2 regions of the Paraburkholderia sp. 40 genome follow, and region 1 is predicted to be linked to the other one. Evidence: riboswitches for the same ligand, from Rfam matches in the RefSeq annotation. Region 1 holds a riboswitch; the other holds the start of a gene.
What was found. A riboswitch is a leader RNA that binds a small molecule or an ion and turns the genes downstream of it on or off. The one in region 1 is predicted to bind cobalamin.
Positions count from the first base shown of each region.

Region 1 (10,558 bases):
AGCGGTGGAAGAAGAAATCGCGCGGCGCTCGCGTTGACGCCGCGGTGATCTGAGAGCGCCGTTATTTGAGCGTCAGCACCCAAGCCGCCAGCGTGGCCGCCTGATCGGGCGTCAGTTGCGTGTTCGCGGGCATCGGCACGGTTCCCCATACGCCGGTGCCGCCATCGAGGATCTTGCGCTTCAGATAGGAGGCGGCGTCGTTGCGTCCCGCATAGCGGGCTGCAACGTCGTGCAGCGCCGGCCCCATGAACGGGCGAGTGACCGAGTGGCAGCTCATGCAGTTCTTCTGCTGGGCGAGCGCGAGCCCGGCTGCTTCGGCACGGGCTGCGGGACTGGCGGCGCTCAATGCGGCGGCGAGCGCAACAGTGGCTGCTACGGCTGCGTACGACATCGATTTCATTATGGTCTCCGCCAGTGCAGATGCCCGGCTCGTGGTGGACGCATTATAAGAGCAAAGGGGCGCACGGATTTTTGTGCGCCCCTTGCGTTTTCGCGTAACGTGGCGGCGGGTTATCCCTGTCGGGGCGGGCCACGCCGGCCGTGGTCATTACCCCGTCACCGCCCCTCGATTCGCCGGCTGCGCGAGCGCGAAATACTTGGCCATCACGCCGCGTGTGTAGCGCGGCTTCGGCGCCTGCCATGCGGCGCGGCGGCGCTGCAGCTCGGCATCGTCGATGTTCAGTTGCAGCAGCAACTGGTGCGCGTCGATCGTGATCGAATCGCCTTCCTGCACGAGCGCGATCGTGCCGCCGACGAACGCCTCCGGCGCGACGTGCCCAACCACCATGCCCCAGGTGCCGCCCGAGAAGCGGCCGTCGGTGATGAGCCCGACCGATTCGCCGAGCCCCTTGCCGATGATCGCCGAAGTCGGCGCGAGCATTTCCGGCATGCCGGGGCCGCCCTTCGGGCCAAGATAGCGCAGCACGACGACGTCGCCGGCGACGATCTTGTCGGCGAGGATCGCTTCGAGCGCGCTCTGCTCGTCGTCGAACACGCGCGCCGGGCCCGTGATGACCGGGTTCTTGAGCCCGGTGATCTTGGCGACCGCGCCGTCTTCGGCCAGATTGCCCTTCAGGATCGCGAGATGGCCTTCGGCGTAGAGCGCCTTGTCGATCGGGAAGATCACCTGCTGATCGCTGCGTGGCTTGGCTGGTACGTCCTTCAACTCCTCGGCGATCGTTTTGCCGGTGATCGTCATGCAATCGCCGTGCAGAAGCCCGGCGTCGAGCAGGATCTTCAGCACCTGCGGAATGCCGCCCGCCTTGTGCAGATCGGTGGCGACGTACTGGCCCGACGGCTTCAGGTTGCAGATCACCGGCACTTTTTTGCGCATGCGCTCGAAGTCCTCGATCGTCCATTCGATCTCGGCCGCGTGCGCGATCGCCAGGTAGTGCAGCACCGCGTTGGTCGAGCCGCCGGTCGCCATGATCAAGGCAACCGCGTTTTCGATCGACTGCTTCGTGATGATGTCGCGCGGCTTCAGATCCTTCTTGACGGCTTCGACGAGCACACGCGCCGATTCGGCGGCCGAGTCGACCTTCTCCTGGTCGGGATTCGCCATCGTCGACGAATACATGAGCGACATGCCGAGCGCCTCGAACGACGAGCTCATCGTATTGGCCGTGTACATGCCGCCGCACGAACCGGTCGACGGACACGCATTTTTCTCGATGCCCTCGAAATCCTCCTGCGACATGCGGCCCGCCGTGAATTCGCCGACCGCCTCGAACGACGACACGATCGTCAGATCGGTGCCTTTCCAGTTGCCCGGCCGGATCGTGCCGCCGTACACGTAGATGCCCGGCACGTTCATGCGCGCGAGGCCGATCATGCCGCCCGGCATGTTCTTGTCGCAGCCGCCGATCACGACCACGCCGTCCATCCATTGCCCCTGCACGCAGGTCTCGATGCAATCGGCGATCACCTCGCGCGACACGAGCGAGTACTTCATGCCCTCGGTGCCCATCGACATGCCGTCCGAGATCGTCGGCGTGCCGAAGGTCTGCGGGTTCGCGTCGGCGCGCCTGATCGCGGTGACGGCCGCGTCGGCGAGACGCTGCAGGCCGGCGTTGCACGGCGTAATCGTCGAGTGGCCGTTGGCGACGCCGATCATCGGTTTGTCGAAATCCTCCTTCTGGTAGCCGAGCGCGTAGTACATCGAGCGATTCGGTGAACGCGCGATGCCTTGCGTGATGTTCTTCGAACGACGGTTGTAGGCCATGGGGAGCTCCAGTCTGGCTGTTCTGATGAAAGCGCGCGGCGGCGTCCGCGCGCGCATCCGTTCAGTGTAGTTCCGCCAGACCGTGCAAACCGGCGGTTTTGCGTGACACGCGTCGTGTGTATTATTCGCGGTTGTTCAGGTCGTAAAATATATTAATCATGCTGCCGACGATCCCCGACCTGCGCCAGTTGCGCTATTTCGTCACCGTCGCCGAGGAAAAGCACTTCGGGCGCGCGGCCGCGCGTCTGTCGATGACGCAGCCGCCGCTGTCGCAGGCGATCCGCGCGCTCGAGGAGACGCTCGGCGTCGAGCTGTTCGCGCGCACCAAGCGCTCGGTCGAGTTGACGGCGGTCGGCGCTGATCTGTTGCCGGAGGTGCAGCGGCTGCTCGCGGCCGCGGAAGGGCTCAGGCCGCTCGCGCAGAGCCTCGCGCGCGGCGAGGCGGGCGTGCTGTCGCTCGCGTTCGTGTCGACTGCGGATTACGGCCTGCTGCCGCTGCTGCTGCGCGATTTCGGCGCGCGGCATCCGCGCGTGCGGCTCGAACTGACCGAGGCGACCAGCGACGTGCAGGTCGAGGAACTGGTGGCCGGGCGTATCGACGCGGGTCTGGTGATCGCGCCGCTGCCGTCGCGGCATGCGGCGCAGCTGTCGTGGCTGCCGATCGCGCGCGAGCCGCTCGTGATCGCGATGTCGACGGAGATGGCGCAAGGCTTGCGGGGCAGCGTGAACGCAAACGGCAAGGGCAGCGCCGCCGAAGACCCCGCCGCCGAATGGCTCGACATGCCCGTCAGCCTGCGCGATGTCGCCGACGCGCCGCTCGTGATCTTCCCAAGGCGTCTCGCGCCAGGCTTTTATGACATCATTATGGATTGCTACGGCGTTGCGGGCCTCGCGCCACGGATCGGCCAGGAGGCGATCCAGATGCAGACCATCGTGAGTCTCGTGTCGGCCGGCATGGGCGTCGCGCTGGTGCCGCAATCGTTGCGTAACCTGCGGCGCACGGGCGTCGTGTACCGGCCGCTGTCCGAGTCGGTGCCCGCGATCGAGACGGGCCTCGTCTGGCGCACCGACGAGGTCAGCCCGGTGCTGGCGGGCTTCATCGACATCGTGCGCGCGCATGCGGCGAGCGTCGCGTCGCGTGTCTAGATCCCGCTTCTGATTCCCTGTAAAAACTGCTTTCGAACCTGAACTGCCCATAACTACACGATGCTCATTCACCCCAATTTCGACCCTGTCGCCATCCATCTGGGGCCGCTCGCCGTGCGCTGGTATGGCTTGATGTACCTCGTCGCGTTCGTCGCGGCGATCGTCGTTGCCCGGCTGCGGCTGCGGCTGCCGTACGTCGCCGCGCAAGGCTGGACCGCGAAGGATATCGACGACATGCTGTTCTACGGCGTGCTAGGTACGATCCTCGGCGGCCGGCTCGGCTATGTGCTGTTCTACAAGGCGAGCTTTTATTTCGCGCATCCGCTCGACATCTTCAAGGTGTGGGAAGGCGGCATGTCGTTTCACGGCGGCTTTCTCGGCGTGACGATCGCGATGATGCTGTTCGCTTATCAGCGCAAGCGCTCGTGGCTGCAAGTCACCGACTTCGTCGCGCCGATGGTGCCCACGGGCCTCGCGGCGGGGCGCCTCGGCAATTTCATCAACGGCGAGCTGTGGGGCCGCGTGACCGATCCGTCGGCGCCGTGGGCGATGCTGTTTCCCGGCGCCGCGCCTGACGACGCCACATGGCTCGCCGCGCATCCGCAACTGGCCGCGCAATGGCATCTGAACGAAGTGTTCGCGCAATATCACATGCTGCCGCGACATCCGTCGGAGCTGTACGAGATCGCGCTCGAAGGCGTGGCGCTGTTCTTTGTGCTGATCTTTTTCTCGCGCAAACCGAAGCCGCTCGGCGCGATTTCCGCGATGTTCCTGATCGGCTACGGCCTTGCGCGCTTCACGGTCGAATTCGCGCGCGAGCCGGACGATTTCCTCGGCCTGCTCGCGATGGGGCTGTCGATGGGTCAATGGCTGTCGCTGCCCATGATTCTCGCGGGCATCGGCCTGATGGTGTGGGCGTATCGCCGTGGGCGTCGCGAGCCGGCGCAGGCGGTTGGCGCGAACTGAGCGGCGCTCGGCTAGCGTAGCGAGTGTTGCATGAAAAAACGCCACGGCATCGATGGATGCCGTGGCGTTTTCTGTTGGGGCTTGCGCTTGCGCGTCACTTCATCTGCACCGACCCCGACACGTTGACCGTCACCGTCGACGTGCCGCCTTCGAGCGACAGCGGCGCGCTCTTCGCGTCGGCGCCCATCGCGCGTGCGCTCATCATCATCATCGGACGCGGCATCACGCCGCTGTGATTCACGTTGACCTCGCGGATCGAATAGCCGCTAAAGCCGAACGCCTGCGAGGACGCCGCGGCCTGCTCGCGAAACGATTTGATCGCCTCGCCGCTGAGCCGCTGTTCGGCCGCGCGCTGCGCTTCCGGCGACAGCGAGAAACGCACGTTGCCAACCTGCATGATCGATGCCATCTGTCCGGCGAGCTTCGATGCCGCGGCGAAGTCGCGCGATTCGAGCACGACTTCCGTGCGGCCGCGCCACGTCGAGATGCGTCCGTCGCGGTCCGTCGACGGGAAGATCGAGAACGCGCCCGAGCGCGCGGTCACGCCGCTGACGCCGCGCGCTTTCTGCAATGCCGCGTCGGCGCGTTCGTTCAGCGTCGACGTCAGCGACGACGGCTCGCTCGCTTCCTGCTCGTAAAACAGCGTGATTTCGACTTCGTCCTGCGGGACTTCCGCGCTCGCCTGCGCATTCAGCGACAGCACGCCCGAAGGCTGCGGCATCATGGTCTGCGCTCGAGCGGGCGCAGGGTTCAGTGCGAGTGCCACAGGCGCGCCCAAGGCGAGCGCAAGTGCGAGGGACCGTGCGGTTTTTGTCGTCATGACTGGAATCCTTGTTTGAACAGGTTGTGCACGTTCGACGCGAGCGCCGGGCGGTGGCGCGCGGTTTGACGGATGCGCTGGCGAATGCATCGGCTTGCCGTCGAGCGGCCGGTTCGAGCTCACGCTTTCGTCGACCGATTAGGCGCGTTTTACCGACGCTTGGTTCCCCAATTAGTGCTTCGCCGCCGCATCGGAAACGATGACCTGGATGCGATCATGACAGGTGCCGCGTCGCGCGTTCGCCCTTAAACCAGCTGTTTAGTGATGAAGCGCCATTCGGCTTCGGTCACCGGCGTGATCGACAGGCGGTTGCCTTTGGCGAGCACGCGCATGTCCTGCAATTCGGCATGCTCGCGCAGCGCGGCAAGCGGAATCAGCGCGATTTTCTTCCTGAACACGACGTCGACGAGCATCCAGCGCGGCGTTTCCGGCGACGATTTCGCGTCGTAGTACGGACTCTTTTTATCGAACTGGGTCGGGTCCGGATACGCGGTCGACGAGACCTCCGCGATGCCCGCGATGCCGGGCTCCGGACAGCTCGAATGATAGAAGAGCACGCCGTCGCCGACCTGCATCACGTCGCGCATGAAGTTGCGCGCCTGATAGTTGCGTACGCCGGTCCACGGCAAGGTGCGATGAGGTGCGTTGGCGAGGTCGTCGATGCTTGCTTCGTCCGGTTCGGACTTCATCAGCCAGTAGCGCATGAATCGGAGTGAGCGTGTGAGATTGAACGAAGCGCAACAACAGCAGGCGCGTACGGAAAAGCCCCTGAAAAAGGCGCTCAAACGAAAAAACGACGACCAAAGAAAAACGGCATCGAACCGAAGTCCGATGCCGTTCCAGATAAGGTCCCCGCCTTAGCCGCTAGGCCGGCATCCTGAACCGAGGGTTCAGAATTGGTCGCAGTTAGCAACACTTCGGGTACATCAGACTGAGTGACGCGCACACCCGTGCTACAAATTTCCGCAACCGTGCACATGGCATTGGTTCAAGGAATGTATGACCTTGGCGAACCAGGCAGGGAAGCTAACCGATGATGCTACAACCCAAACCGTTGAACACGTGACCGATTCGAAACCGGCCCACTACTGCTTACTGCAAGCTGTACTGCTCGATCACAGTACCTAGCTGTTCGTTCATTTGCTGCATTGTACGCCGGATTTCTTCAGCAGGAAATGCTTCTCCGTGTCGCACGCTGCTTTGCAGCTTAAGCAGTTCCGATGCCAGCGACAGCGCAGCCATCACGGCGATGCGATCGGTGCCGCGCACGTTGCTGCCGCTGCGGATTTTCTTCATCTCGGCGTCGACGCGCGCGACCGCCTCGAGCAGCGCGCCTTCGGTTTCCGGCGAACAGGCGAGACGATAGGGTACTTCGAGAATCGATACTTCGATCTGCTTGGTGGTCATGCGCTTTCTCCGTGTCGGCTCACGTCGCTTTCCGCTTCCTCATGTTCGGGCTGGGCGGACTCGAGCAGATCGAGCTGGTTATCCGGTTCGCTGCTCGCGCGTGCGCGCGGCAATTTTTCGAGAATCGCATTCAGGCGCACCTGAGCGTCGTCGATCTTGGCGGACAGCGCGTCGCGTTCCGCCTGCAGTGCGTCGCGCTCTTCGCGCAATTGCGCGAGTTCCGCATGCGTGGCTTGCACTTCGGCACGCGTTTGCGCGAGCTGCTCTTCGAGCGCGAGCCGCGCTTCGTTGTGGCGCTGGCTGATCGCAATCAGCTTGCCGATGTTCTGGGAGAGTGATTCGAGTTCGGTGAGCATGTGCTGCGTCCTCTAAAGACATCGCATTTTAGCGCGGAATATTACAGGTTCCGACAATTGTCTCGTTTCGAGACGTAACAGCATCGCTTCGTGCACGTTCGTTGGGTGTCGCGTCGTCGACCATAAGATAAAAACCGGCAATCCATCCGACAATAACCTGCATTCAACAGAACCGATTGCGCTCCGGTCGACCTTTCTTGACGCCCCGCGAGGCCGCTCCTAAACTTCCCGCACTCTGGTGCCCGCGCGCGCTTTTCGGCGCGCGCAGTTAAACGGGAAGCAGGGCGCGCGCGGTGCCAAAACCGGATGCGCGAACCTGCGCTGCCCCCGCAACGGTAAGCGACCGCATGTGATGTGCTCATGCAGGTCGGTCCTGGTCGCAAGGTTGGAAGTTCAACGTGCGAGTGTGCCACTGCGCGTCACGCGTGGGAAGGCGGATCGATGTGTCGTAGCCCGGATACCGGCCAGAAAAGAGGGACGTCCCCCCGCGAAAACGCTAAACAAGGGGGCGCTCGTGACGCGTCGGCCCGCGGGGAAGCAGGCCGCGCACGCTATCCACAGGAATGTCATCCCATGCTGTCCCCCATCGCCCGCGCAACGCTGCTCGCGTTCGCGAGCCTGCCGCTCGTCGTGCATGCGCAAAGCGCCGAGCCCGCGTCTTCATCGTCCGCGACGGATGCAACCGCTGCGAGCGCCGCAAACGTTGCCGACGCGGCCAATCTCACTTCCACCGATGCGTCGGGCAACGTGCTGTCGCCGATCGTCGTGACCGCGCAACGCGGACCGCAAGCGTTGCGCGATGCGATCCCGCAGACTACGCAGTTCGATCAGCAGGACGTCGCCGACACGACCGCGACCGATCTGCCCGGCCTGTTGCAACTCGCGCCAGGCGCGCAAATCTCGCGCACGGGTGGCCCCGGTTCGACCACGAGCCTCTTTCTGCGCGGCGCATCGTCGACGCAATCGCTGCTGCTGATCGACGGCGTGCGCGTCGATTCGGTGAGTCTCGGCTCAGCTCAGCTCGCGCAGATTCCGCTCGATCAGGTCGATCACGTCGAAGTGGTGAACGGCAACGTGTCGGCGTTGTATGGCTCGGGCGCGATCGGCGGCGTCGTGCAGGTGTTCACGAAAGACGGCGGCGATCATCCGCCGCGTTTCAATTTTTCGGTCGGCTACGGCAGCTATCGCACGCAGACGCAAACGGCCGGCGTGAACGGCGCGCTCGATCAGGACGGCCGCACGACTTTCAATATTTCGCTCGCACGCACGAAGGACGACGGCTTTTCGTCGCTCAATCCGCTCGAGGCGCCGAACGCGAATCCGAACGCAAACGGCAATCTGAACGAGAGCATCAGCGCGTCGCTGCGTCACATGTTCACCGACAGGTGGGACGCGGGCGTCAGCTACTTCCAGTCGAACAACGACAACAGCTACGACAATGCGTACGGCGAGCCCACCGATCTGAACAATCTCTATAGCAAGGTGCGTCAGGTGTCGGTATTCGCGAACGGCAAGCTGACCGACTGGTGGACCACCCACGTCACGCTCGCCGAGGGCGACGACCGCAGCGTGTCGAACACCAATGGCATCTACAACGGCCGCTTCGATACCGACAATCGTCAGTACACGTGGCAGAACGATTTCGCGCTCGCCGCGAACCAGAAGCTGCAACTCGGCTACGAGCATCTCGACCAGACGCTCGACTCCGACACGTTCGCCGCGCCCGACCGTCACGTCGATTCGGTCTTCGCGGGCTACAGCGCGCGCTTCGGCCGCAACCAGATTCAGGCCAACGTGCGACGCGACCAGTACTCCGATTTCGGTGGGGCGAACAGTTACTATCTCGGCTACGGATTCGACATCACGTCGCGCTGGAAGGTAACCGCAAGCTATTCGGATGCGTTCCGCGCGCCGAGCTTCGACGATCTGTACTATCCGATCAGCGGCAACCCGTCGATCCAGCCCGAGCGCAGTCATTCGGTCGAAGCCGGTTTGCAGTACGCGACCGATGCGCTCGGCGTGATGCGGTTGAACGCCTTCCAGACGCGTTATACGAATCTGATCGACTACGTGCAGACGATCCCCGGCATCTACCTCGCGGAGAACGTCGGCCATGCGAAGGTGCAGGGACTCGAGGGATCGTGGAGCGGTCATGTCGGCAAGACCGACGTGCGCGCAACGGTGACGCTGCAGAACCCGGTCGATCTCGACAACGGTACCGACCTCGTGCGGCGCGCGCGTCGGTTCGGGTCGTTCGCGGTGAATCGCAGCATCGGTGGCTGGCGGGTTGGCGGCGAGTGGATCGTCAGCGGTCCGCGCACCGATAGCACGGGCAACCTCGGCGGTTATGGCATCGTGAATCTGTCGGCGCGCTACAACGTCACCAAAGCGTGGTACGTCAGTGCGCAAATCGACAATCTGTTCAACAAGGATTATGAAACGGCCTACTCGTATAACTCGCCGCGACGTGGTGCGTATCTCACGCTCGGCTGGCAGCAGCAGTGACGCGCGCGCCGGGTTGGCCGCATGCGTGAGCGCACGCGGATGAGTCGCGCGTCCACTTCGCTGCGCGCCGCGATGGCGACGCCGCGCCCGATGAACGCGAAACGCGCGGCCGCGATCTGGCTCGGCCTCGCGCTCGCCGCCATCGCGGTGCTCGGCGCGTCGCTGGTGCTCGGCAGCGTGCCGCTCGCGCCGTCGCGCGTGCTTTTGGCGCTCGTGCCGACGCACACGTTCCGCGGCACGGGCAGCGACGATCTCGCCGGCGAAATCGTGCGTACGTTGCGTTTGCCGCGCGCGCTCGCGGGCTTCGCGTGCGGCGCGTTGCTCGCGCTCGCCGGCGCGCTGCTGCAGGTGCTGCTGCGCAATCCGCTGGCCGAGCCATACGTGCTCGGCGTGTCGGGCGGCGCGGCGACGTTCGCGCTCGTTGCGATGATCGCGGGCGGCGCATGGTGGCTCGTCGATGCGAGCGCGTTCGCGGGTGCGTTCGTGTCGATCCTGCTGGTGCTCGGCCTCGCGCGTCGCGAGCTATGGCGCGGCGAGCCGCAGGACACGTCGCCCCGTTTGCTATTGACCGGCGCGGTGATCGCGGCCGGGTGGGGCGCGCTGATCACGCTGCTGCTCAATCTCGCGCCCGACAGCCGTCTGCGCGGCATGCTGTTCTGGCTCACCGGCGACCTGAATGGCGGCGCGGTGCCGTGGACCGCGCTGATGGCGCTCGCGCTCGTGTTGCTTGCGATCGTGCCGGCCGCGCCGCGTCTGAACGTGTTGCTGCGCGGCGACGCGGCCGCGCAGGCGTTGGGCGTCGCCGTGATGCCGCTGCGTTTGCGTGTGTACCTGGTCGCGTCGCTGGCGGCGGCTGCGGCGGTGACGACCGCGGGCACGATCGGCTTCGTCGGTCTCGTCGTGCCGCACATGCTGCGGCTCGCGTTCGGCAACGATCAGCGCATGCTGCTGCCGGCGGCCGCGCTCGGCGGCGGTGTCGCGGTGATGGGCGCGGATCTGATCGCGCGGACCGTGATCGCGCCCGCGCAATTGCCGGTCGGCGTGATCACGTCGCTGGTCGGCGTGCCGGTGTTCCTGTGGATGCTGCTCAAACGCCGCCGATGATACGAGCCAAACCCAGCCCCACCTGTTCGATGCT
Region 1 is NZ_JBNPVY010000004.1:3,210,191-3,220,748, reverse strand. Features, by position in the region: gene OKW28_RS36870 (DUF2486 family protein) at 1-37, shown strand, start outside; gene OKW28_RS36865 (c-type cytochrome) at 62-400, opposite strand; gene ilvD (dihydroxy-acid dehydratase) at 548-2,221, opposite strand; gene OKW28_RS36855 (LysR family transcriptional regulator) at 2,380-3,366, shown strand; gene lgt (prolipoprotein diacylglyceryl transferase) at 3,427-4,332, shown strand; gene OKW28_RS36845 (SIMPL domain-containing protein) at 4,427-5,152, opposite strand; gene OKW28_RS36840 (EVE domain-containing protein) at 5,398-5,856, opposite strand; RNA gene ssrS (6S RNA) at 5,998-6,179, opposite strand; gene OKW28_RS36830 (cell division protein ZapA) at 6,245-6,559, opposite strand; gene OKW28_RS36825 (ATPase) at 6,556-6,915, opposite strand; cobalamin riboswitch at 7,135-7,398, shown strand; gene OKW28_RS36820 (TonB-dependent receptor domain-containing protein) at 7,489-9,420, shown strand; gene OKW28_RS36815 (FecCD family ABC transporter permease) at 9,460-10,524, shown strand; gene OKW28_RS36810 (ABC transporter ATP-binding protein) at 10,554-10,558, shown strand, end outside.

Region 2 (10,558 bases), on a different contig from region 1:
TCGACAGAATGCCGACCACCGACGCCGGCGTATCGAGCCCGACGCCATTGCCGATGCGCCCTTCGCTCATCGGATAGTTGGCGAGAATCAACGCGACTTTCTTGTCGGCGTTATCGAGCGAACGCAAACGGCACCAGCGCCGGCTCAGCTCGGCGAGAAAGCGCACCCGTTCGAGGTCGGGCTGATAGCGGACCACGTCGACCTGCGTATGCGCACAGCGATACGCGAGCCCCTTGAAGCTGATCGCTCGCGTGATGATGCGCCCGTCCACTTCGGGCAGCGCGATATGCATCGCGATGTCGCGCGAATTGAGGCCGTGGTTGTCCTTCAGCCAGTCTTCGCGATTGCCGCCGCTCAGGATCACCTGAAACACGGGCGCGTCGCCGGCGAGCGCGAGCGGCTCCGGGTCGTCGATCGCGGAAGCGGCGAACGCGGTCGTGTTCAGCACGAGCGCGACACCATGTCGCGCGCACAGCGACTGCACGACATCGCGGCTCACCGCATCCTTCAGCGACGTGATCGCGAGCGGCAGCGGATTGAGCCCTTGCGCTTCGAGCGCGTCGATCAGCGCATCGAACACCGCAGTATTGGCGGCCTGCAGATGCGCCTTGTAGAACAGAATCGCGACGACCGGCGCGTCTTGCCGCCAACGCGCCTGCCAGTCGGCGACGATGGGGGTATCGCGCTCAGGGTGATACAGCGACGCGGCCGGCAACGCGCGCGGCGGATCGGGTTCGCGCCCCCAGTCGAGCGCGCGATACGCGATGCAGCGCAAAAACGCCTCGGCGTTCTGCGGACCGCCCTCGCGCAGATAGCGCCACAGCTGCTGACACAACCCGGCGCTCGCGGTGCTGCGCGCGAGCAGGTTCGGGTCTTCCTGCAGATCGCCGGAAAACATCGCGAGCGTTTGCTGTTTGCGCTGCGCGAGCGCGACCACCTGCTCGATGCCGTACGGCCAATACGCTTCGCCGCCGAGATGATCGACGACAACCACGCGCGCATGCTGCAACACGTCGTCCAGATAGAAATCGACCGAGGCAGGCTGACGCAGATACGTAACGTTCGCGAGCCGCACGCTCGGAAAGCCGTCGCCGAGACGCGGCACCACGCTCGCGAGCAGCGACAGCGTGGTGTCGGCGGAACTGAGCACGACGATCTCGGCGGGCTGCTGATCGATGCGGATCACGCCCTGCGTATCGTCGACGAAGCCGCCCGGCGTCGTGCGCAGCAGATGCATGCTGGTGCGCCCGTTTATGCCGTCGCGTTCGACGTCGCGTCGAGCGCTGCGTCGAACGCCTGTTGCAGCGCGTGTTGGTCGAGGTCTGCGCCGATCAGCACGAAGCGGCTCAACGCGCCGTCGCCATTTTCACCCGCTTGCCAGCGCCGGTCGAAGTAGCTGTCGAAGCGCCGGCCCACGCCCTGGATCACGAGACGCATCGCCGCGCCCTGCAGTGCCGCGAAGCCTTTGACACGGTAAATCGTGTGGGTTTCGACGAGCGTCTGCAAGGCGGCGAGCGCCGCGTCGCGCGACGGTACGGATGCCTGCACGACGACCGCATCGAATTCATCGTGGTGATGATCGGGGTCGTCGGCGGAACCGTGGTGGTCATGACGCAGGTGGATCGTCTCTTCCGACGCCGCTTCGAGGCCCAGCAGCGTATGCAGGTCGAGCCGCCCCTGCTGCGCACGTACGATCTTCACCTGCGGCGGAATCTCCGCGCGGATCGCGGCTTCGACCTCGTGCTGCCGCGCGTCGTCGATCAGATCGGTCTTGTTCAGAATCACCAGATCGGCCGCCGACAACTGGTCTTCGAACAGCTCGTGCAGCGGCGACTCGTGATCGAGATTCGGATCGGCCTTGCGCTGTGCATCGACGGCGAGCGGGTTATCGGCGAACTGGCCGCTCGCGGCGGCCGGGCCGTCCACCACCGTCACCACCGCGTCGACCGTGAAGCCATTGCGGATCTGCGGCCAGTTGAACGCCTGCACGAGCGGCTTCGGCAACGCGAGCCCCGACGTTTCGATCAGCACGTGATCGAGTTCGTCGCGGCGCTCCGCGAGCTTTTCCATCACCGGGAAAAATTCTTCCTGCACGGTGCAGCACAAACAACCGTTCGCGAGTTCATACAATTGCCCTTCGGTCTCGACGCCGTTTTCATCGCAACCGATGCCGCAGCCTTTGAGGATTTCGCCGTCGATGCCGAGCTCGCCGAACTCGTTGACGATCACCGCGATGCGCTTGCCGCCCGCATGCTGAAGAATGTGCCGCAGCAGTGTGGTTTTGCCGCTGCCGAGAAAGCCCGTGACGATCGTGACGGGGATCTTGCGCAATTGAGTTTGCATCGTGAGGTCCATCCCTTGGCGTTGATCGGTATGCCGGAAAGTCCGCGCGTGGGTCCGCGTCGGCTGGCGAATGGAGCGAATGAAGCACGCGCAGCAGTACCAGCGATCACCAGACACGGGGACGAACGACGGCATTGCCGCGACAACGGAAATACAGAAAGCGGAACTGAGGTCATGAACGCGCCGCCGCATCCCCGCGGCGGTCGTTCTGCTTCTTTGGGCCGGTATCCGGGCTGGCGAAAGCGCCGCTTCCCCTTCCCGGCCGAGTGGTTTCTCGTCCAGTGGTGAAATGTCCACGCGACCTTGCGCGAGGACATCGAAGCCGGCACTGCGGTGCCCGGCTATCAAGCCGGAACCGCTTTTCGCTTACCGTTGCGGGGACAGCACAGGTTAGCCGCTCCAGAGCAGGTGGCTCCCTGTTTCCCGTTTAACTGCATGCGCACGAGCGCGCACGCGAGCACCCAAAGTGCGTGCGAGTGTAGGCCCGCGGCCTTGCGCAGTCAAGGAACGCACAGAGCCGGAAAGCGCCGCCCTGGCTTATCCGGCAAGGCGCCATGTGCTATCGTATGCGCGCGTTTGGTGCCCGCACATGCGCTCGCGTGTGCAGTTAAACGGGAAACAGGCAGCGCCTCGCGCGTTCAACCTGTGCTGTCCCCGCAACGGTAAGCGACCTGCGGCGCGCGATTCGATTCGCCTTCGAGTCCGACGTGCCGCGCATGCGTTTTTTGATGCCACTGTCCCGCGAATCCACAAACCGGGACGGGAAGGCGAAGCGCATGAGGCCGCCAGCCCGGATACCGGCCAGACGCGGAGGCGGTGCCGCATTGCATCCGTGCATCACGCGGCGCCGCCGGCCGCCGGAATCCGCGGGGAACGGATGTGAAGGCGTAGCAGCGCGGCATCGCGCGTGCCCGGATTCGCAGTTCCGCATGACCTCTATATTCACCGCCGCGCGCGCTGTCGCACGCCGTTTCTCTTCTTCCATCACCGCATGGCGCGCGCCATGCACGCCGCGATGACGCGCGCCTGGCTGATCGGCGCCGGTCCCGGCGACGTCGAACTGATCACGCTGAAGGCCACCCGCGCGCTCGCGCAGGCCGATGTCGTGCTCGTCGACGATCTGGTGAATCCCGACGTGCTGCAGTTCGCGCGCACCGACGCGCAAATCGTGTACGTCGGCAAACGCGGCGGCCATCCGTCGACGCCGCAAGCCGACATCGTCGCGCGAATGCTCGGGCATCTGCGCGCGGGGCGCAGCGTCGCGCGGCTCAAGGGCGGCGATCCGTTCGTGTTCGGCCGCGGCGGCGAAGAGTTGCAGGCGCTACAGGCCGCGGGTATCGAAGTCGACGTGATCAACGGCATCACGGCCGGCATCGCGGCGCCCGCGGCGCTCGGTATCGCGGTCACGCATCGTGATCACGCGCAGGGCGTCGTGTTCGTCACCGGCCACGGCGCCGGCAGTGGCGAACCGGACTGGGCCGCGCTCGCCGCGACGCGCATGACGCTGGTGATCTACATGGGCATGCGCCGGCTCGGCGAGATCGCCCGCGCATTGCTGGCTGCCGGCATGTCCGCCGACACGCCGTGCGCGGCGATCGAGTCGGCGACGCGGCCTGAGCAGCGTCATGTGCTCGCGCCGCTTCGCGAGTTCGCCGAGGCGGTGGCGCGCGCGGGGCTCGGCTCGCCGGCGATCGTCGTGATCGGCGGTGTGGCGTCGCTCGCACTGGCGCGTGATGCGGCCAAACGCGACGCCGGCTTTGCTCACGAACTGGGAGCGAGCGCGACACGACACGGACTCGGACGCGCGATCAAAACGCTGAGCGTCGGCATCGGTTGCCGCTTGCACAGCGAAGCCGCTGAGATCGAAGCCGCCGTCCGCGCAGCGCTCGGATCGAATACCTTCGAGCAGATCCGCGCCATCGCGACGATCGACACCAAAGCCAACGAAGCCGGTCTGCTCGAATTCTGCTCACGTCATCAGCTGCCGCTGCAACTGTTCAGCCGTGAGCAGATCGCCGCGGTACCAGTCGCGTCGCCGTCGGCGGCGGCACACGCGCATCTCGGCGTCGATGGTGTGTGCGAGCCGTGCGCGCTGCTGGCGGCAACGGCGCCGGACTCCACCACAACCGCGCAAAACGCGCGTCTAATCGTACGCAAGACCGCGCACGCCGGCATCACGGTGGCGATCGCAGCGGCGAACAACGCTGCCCTTAGCGACGCGCCCCCATCCCATCCCGCCTCTCAAGACCAGGACCCTCGATGAAAACCGATCCGGAATCGCATCAACGCATGACCGAACGCCGCCGCGAAGGCCACGAAAAGAAGCAGGCCAGCGCGACCGTCGAAAAAGGCCTGCTGATCGTCAACACCGGCACCGGCAAGGGCAAGAGCACGGCCGCGTTCGGCATGGCCGTGCGGGTGCTCGGCCACGGCATGCGGCTCGGCGTCGTGCAGTTCATCAAGGGCGCGCTGCATACGTCGGAGCGCGATTTCCTCGGCGCGATCGCGCAATGCGATTTCGTCACGATGGGCGACGGCTACACATGGAACACGCAGAACCGCGAGGCCGACATCGCGACCGCGCGCAAAGGCTGGAACGAAGCGCGGCGGATGATCGAAAGCGGCGACTACCAGATGGTGATCCTCGACGAGCTGAACACCGTGCTGAAGTACGAATACCTGCCGCTCGACGAAGTGCTCGCGGTGATCAACGCGCGTGCGCCGATGTTGCATGTCGTCGTGACCGGACGCCATGCGCCGGACGCGCTGATCGAAGCCGCCGACCTCGTCACCGAAATGCGCGCGATCAAGCATCCGTATCGCGAGCAAGGTGTGAAGGCGCAGCGCGGCGTGGAGTTCTGAGCGATGTCGGCGTCCTCCAACGGGGCTTCGTCCGGGGCGCCCCCCAAGGGGACTTGCTCCGCGGCGTCCCCCCAGGGGACTTCCTTCGGGGCGTGCCCCGCGCTGTTCATCAGCGCGCCCGCGTCGGGACAAGGCAAAACCACGATCACCGCCGGTCTCGCGCGTTATCACCGGCGGCTCGGACGTCGCGTGCGCGTGTTCAAGACCGGACCGGATTTTCTCGATCCGATGATCCTCGCGCGCGCGAGCGGCGCGCCGGTGCTGTCGCTCGATCTGTGGATGGTCGGCGAAAGCGCATGTCGCAACCTGCTCGCGCGGGCGGCGCAAGAAGCCGATCTGATCCTGATCGAAGGCGTGATGGGCCTGTTCGACGGCACGCCGAGCAGCGCCGATCTGGCGACCACGTTCGGCGTGCCGGTGCTCGCGGTGATTTCCGCGCAGGCGATGGCGCAGACCTTCGGCGCGCTCGCATTCGGCCTTGCGCGCTTCAGACCACAACTGCCGTTCCACGGCGTGCTCGCGAATCGCGTCGGCTCCGCTCGGCACGCGCAGATGCTGCAGGAAGCGCTGCCGCCCGGGTTGCGCTGGTGCGGCCACCTCGCCGCGAGCGACGAGATCACGCTGCCCGACCGCCACCTCGGCCTGCACCAGGCCGATGAAATCGACGATCTCGAAGCGCGCCTGGAACGCGCGGCGGATACGCTCGCGTCGACCGCGCTCGCCGAACTGCCGCGCCCGGTCGATTTCGGCGTGCCCTCGCCCGAAGTGCTGCCGCGTCTGCTCGAAGGCAAGCACATCGCGATCGCGCGCGACGCCGCGTTCTCGTTCATCTATCCGGCCAACGTCGCGCTGCTCGAAGCGCTCGGCGCGCGGCTCAGCTATTTCTCGCCGCTTGCCGACGAAGCGTTGCCCGCCGGCACGCACGCGCTCTATCTGCCGGGCGGCTATCCCGAGCTGCATCTGGCGACGCTCGCGGGCAACTCGACCAGCGCGGCATCGATCCGCGCGCACGTCGAGGCGGACAAACCGGTGGTCGCCGAGTGCGGCGGCATGCTCTATCTGCTCGACACGCTGACCGACGCGCAAGGCACTAGCACGCCGATGCTGGGCCTGCTACCCGGTCACGCGACGATGCAAACGCGCTTCACGTCGCTCGGCATGCAGCAGATCGATGGCGTCCACGGCACGCTGACCGGCCACACGTTCCACTACTCGAAGCTCGCGACGCCGCTTGCGCCGCAGCGCTTCGCCACGCGCGCGCACAGCGACGCGCCCGGCGAAGCGGTGTTTCGCGTGGGCCCGATTGTGGCAACCTATATGCACGCTTACTGGCCCTCCAACCCGGCTTTCACGGCCGCCCTCTTTTATGGCGCAACCTTTTGACGACTCCGAGCGCGATGCGGTCTATCGCGCGATTTACGAACGCCGCGACATGCGCCACTTCGTGCCCGATCCGGTCGATCCGGCGGTGCTGCGGCGTCTGCTCGACGCGGCGCATCACGCGCCGAGCGTCGGCTACATGCAGCCGTGGCGCATCGTGCGCATCACCGACGCGGCGCTGCGCACGGGCTTGCGCGACATCGTCGAGCGCGAACGGCTCGCCACCGCCGATGCGCTCGGCAAGCGCCGCGACGAGTTCATGAAGCTGAAGGTGGAAGGCATGCGCGAATGCGCGGAACTGCTGGTGATCGCGTTGATGGACGGGCGCGAGCGACACGTCTTCGGCCGTCGCACGCTGCCGGAGATGGATCTCGCGTCGGTCGCGTGCGCGATCCAGAACATGTGGCTCGCCGCGCGCGCGGAAGGACTCGGGCTTGGTTGGGTGTCGCTATTCGATGTCGACGCGGTGCACCAGCTACTGGCGATGCCGGAAGGCGCGCGGCCGGTCGCGATTCTGTGCCTCGGCCACGTCGCTGCCTTCTATAGCGAGCCGATGCTCGAAACGGAGCGCTGGGCGAGCCGTCTGCCGCTCGCCGATTGCCTGTTCGAAAACCGCTGGCCGCGAGACGAGCCGGCGCAGGAATAACTGATACTCGCGGCCCCGGCGATCCGAGGCGGTGTTTTAACGCTGCAGCGGTTCCATCGAGTCGATGTTCGGCACACCGCTCGTCTTGTCGATGCTGAGCTTCACACGCCAGTCGGCTGGCGCATCGAACGGCAGCTTCGCGAGCGCGGTTTTCACGAGCAACGGCAGTGCATGCAGCGGGTCCGCATCGCGATCCATGAACACCGCGCCGACCTTGTAGCGCTCGGCGCCGCTCGCGTAGTCGAAAAATCGCAGCGTCAGCGCGTGCTGATACTTGCGCCCAAACAACAGCGCGCCTGGACCGTCGCTGCCCGCGCCGCAATCGGCGGGCGCGCAATCCTCACCACCGATGCCGATCGACGCCGGCCGCGTGCTATACGCCATCGACAGCAGATAATGCGCGGGCTTGCCCGCCGTATCGACGAACCCGTGTTTCGCCAACTCGTCGCGCAACAGCTTTTCGACTTGCGGATGGTCGACGCTGTCGTCCTGCGGCTGCGTGCGCGCGAGCCAATAGGTCTGCTCGCCTTGCAGCGCAACGGCGCGGTCGGCGCCGTTAGCGGAGACGGTGTGCACGTCGGCGCTCAGGCCCGCGCAAGCGGTGAGGCTCGCCGCGGCCAGCGCGGCACAGAGGTGAGCGATCTTTGCCATTTTTTGTTTTCTCTCTAGTACATCGAATACATCAAAGGCGCATCAGACGCGCGGTCCGATCGATTCGTCGAGGGGCGCGTCGTCGAGCGCGGGCAGCCAGATCGTGAAGGCCGTCCCCTCGCCGGGCGCGCTGACGACTTCGACGCCGCCACCGTGGCGCGTGACGACGGTTTTGACGAACGCCATGCCGAGTCCCGCGCCGCCCACTTCCGGCCGCTCCGCCGCGTGAAAACGGCGAAAGCGCTCGAACAATCCCGCTTGCTGCTCCTCAGGAATGCCATAGCCCTGGTCGCGGATCGTGCACGACACGCGCGGCGCCTCGCTGCCCGCGCGCCTTGCCGCCGGCTGGCCAGCGAAGCTGCATACGATGCGCGTGTCGGGCGGACTGTACTTGACCGCGTTGTTCAGAATATTGACGAGCGCGCGTGTCATCAGCGAGCGGTCGGCGCAGATCCAGGGATCGTGGTCGGCGTCGTCGCCGGATTCCGTATGCAGCGCGATGCGCTTCGCATGCGCCTGCGGCCAGACCTCGTCGCTCGCATCGATGACGAGTTCGGTCAGACTCAGCGGCTCGAGCACATAGGCCTGCGATTCGGCGCGCGCCAGTTGCACGAAGTCGTCGGCAAGCGTGAGCGCGCGTTGCGCGTAGCGTTCGATGCGCTCCAGCACGCTGCGCGCGAGCGCAGGCTCGGTCCGCGCGCGCTCGATCTCGACCAGCGCAATGATCGACGCCTGCGGCGAGCGCATGTCGTGCGACAGCAGCCGCAGCGCGTCTTCGCGCTGACGCTCGGCCGCATGGAGCGCCGACACGTCGACGAGACCGGCGATCCAGCCGGTCGTCTCGCCCTGCGCGTTGGTGCAGGTCGCATAGCGCAGCAGATGGTCGCGCTCGTTCGCGTCGCGCACCTCGACGCCCTGCGCCATCAGCGCCGCGAACTCGCCGCGCGTCGGATCGAGGAGCGCCGGCCAGTGCGCGTGCGCGGACAGATTACGCTCGTTGTCCGTGGCCGCGCCGGTGTCGATCGTCTTCACGAGCGTGAGACCACCGAGCACGCTCTGCATCGGCTGGCCCTCGGGCATCGGCGCGCCTAGCCGAGCGAAATGCGCTTTCGCCGCGTGATTCGCGATCAGCACGACGCCGGCCACGTCGCTGACGAGAATCGGCTCCGGCACGCTATCGAGGCTGTCCCACACGAAGCGCTTCATGTCCTGCACCCGTTGCGCGGCCTGAGCCATCAGCGCCATGTGCTGCGCGAGCACGTCGCCGCCGAATTCGCGGCGGCGCTTCGGCGTCTCGGGCAGCAGATGCGGCTCGTCGGCGAGACGTTGCAGTTCGCCGCGCAGATACGCCATCGTCATTTCGAGGCGTCGCCAGTTCCAGATCGGATAGACGATCACGACGCCGAGGATCGCCGGCACCGGCGAGATCCACAGCCTGCCGCCGTACAGCAGCAGCCCGCTGCCGATCGCGGCGAGCAGCACCAGCGCGCCGGTCAGCAACAACGAGCGGCGCGGCGACAGCACGAGGAAGCCGGCGAGCAGCGCGGCGAGCGGCCCGAGCGCCGCCGCGAACACGATCCACAGCGCGACCGGCTGGATCTCGCGGCCGCTCAGCAGCGTGTCGAGCACGCTCGCGTGGATGTAGACGCCGGGCAGCGGACCGAGCTCGCCCGATACCGGTGTCGCGAAGCGGTCGTACAGACCCGACGCCGTCACGCCGATCACGACGATGCGCCCGCGCAACTGATCGGCCGGCACCTTGCCGGCGAGCACGTCGGCGAAACTGAGCTTTGGGTAGTTCGCGGCGTTCGGGCCGAACGGAATCAGGAAGCGCTCTTCGCCGCCGTCGTCGCTGCCGCGCGCGGGCTCGTTCGAGGGGCGCGGCGGCAGCTTGCCGTGTTCGACCGCGTCGGCGACGAGCACCGTCAGTTGCGGCCAGCGCGAGCGCTCGTCGCCCTGGAAGCGCGCGACGCTGCGCACGATGCCGTCGCTGTCCACTTCGAAATTGATGTGACCGAGCCCGGCAGCAGCCTGCGCGAGCGGCGCGACGGGTTCATCGACGGTGCGCTTGCCGCTCGCATCGGGCGGCGTCAGCAGCACGGGCAGATAGGTCGGGCTCAGCGCAATTGCGTGGGCGAGCTGGGCGTCGTCGACATTGGGCTCGGTGAACAGTACGTCGTAGATCACCGCGGCAGGTCTGGCCGCGGCGATCCGCTCGAGCAGCCGCGCGTGCACGCTGCGCGGCCACGGCCAGCGGCCGAGTGCGTCGATGCTCGCGTTGTCGATCTCGACGACGACGATGTCGGACAGCAGCGGCTGCTCGCGCAGCTTCAGAAACTGGTCGTACACCAGCAGATCGATGCCGGCGCCGACGCGCCCGAACGACGTCAGCAGGATCACCACGAGACCGAGACAGCCAACGCTGACCCACTCGATCAGAAAGCGCCGGCCCGCCCGCCGTCCGAGACGGGCGCGCGGATCGAGGCTCAGTCGCGTAGAAGTGGCGGGCACGGGACGATGGAGTCGGGAACGGAAGGACGGACCGGCCAGCAGGCCGGCCCCGAGAATCTACCAGCGTCAGCGCGCAAGCGTAAAGGAGCGGACCGGACTGCTCTTTTCGTAGAAGCGGCCGTTGTCGAACTGCTCGGCGACGATCGTCCAGTAGTAGACGCCCGG
Region 2 is NZ_JBNPVY010000002.1:30,963-41,520, reverse strand. Features, by position in the region: gene cobN (cobaltochelatase subunit CobN) at 1-1,237, opposite strand, end outside; gene cobW (cobalamin biosynthesis protein CobW) at 1,252-2,343, opposite strand; cobalamin riboswitch at 2,546-2,823, opposite strand; cobalamin riboswitch at 2,904-3,163, shown strand; partial or broken gene cobA (uroporphyrinogen-III C-methyltransferase) at 3,359-4,084, shown strand; gene OKW28_RS01495 (cobalamin biosynthesis protein) at 4,067-4,606, shown strand; gene cobO (cob(I)yrinic acid a,c-diamide adenosyltransferase) at 4,603-5,205, shown strand; gene OKW28_RS01485 (cobyrinate a,c-diamide synthase) at 5,209-6,588, shown strand; gene bluB (5,6-dimethylbenzimidazole synthase) at 6,572-7,231, shown strand; gene OKW28_RS01475 (DUF4136 domain-containing protein) at 7,268-7,882, opposite strand; gene OKW28_RS01470 (CHASE2 domain-containing protein) at 7,925-10,393, opposite strand; gene OKW28_RS01465 (FecR domain-containing protein) at 10,460-10,558, opposite strand, start outside.
Region 2: linked by a shared signal. The riboswitch ahead of cobW (cobalamin biosynthesis protein CobW) and the one ahead of OKW28_RS36820 (TonB-dependent receptor domain-containing protein) in region 1 are both predicted to bind cobalamin.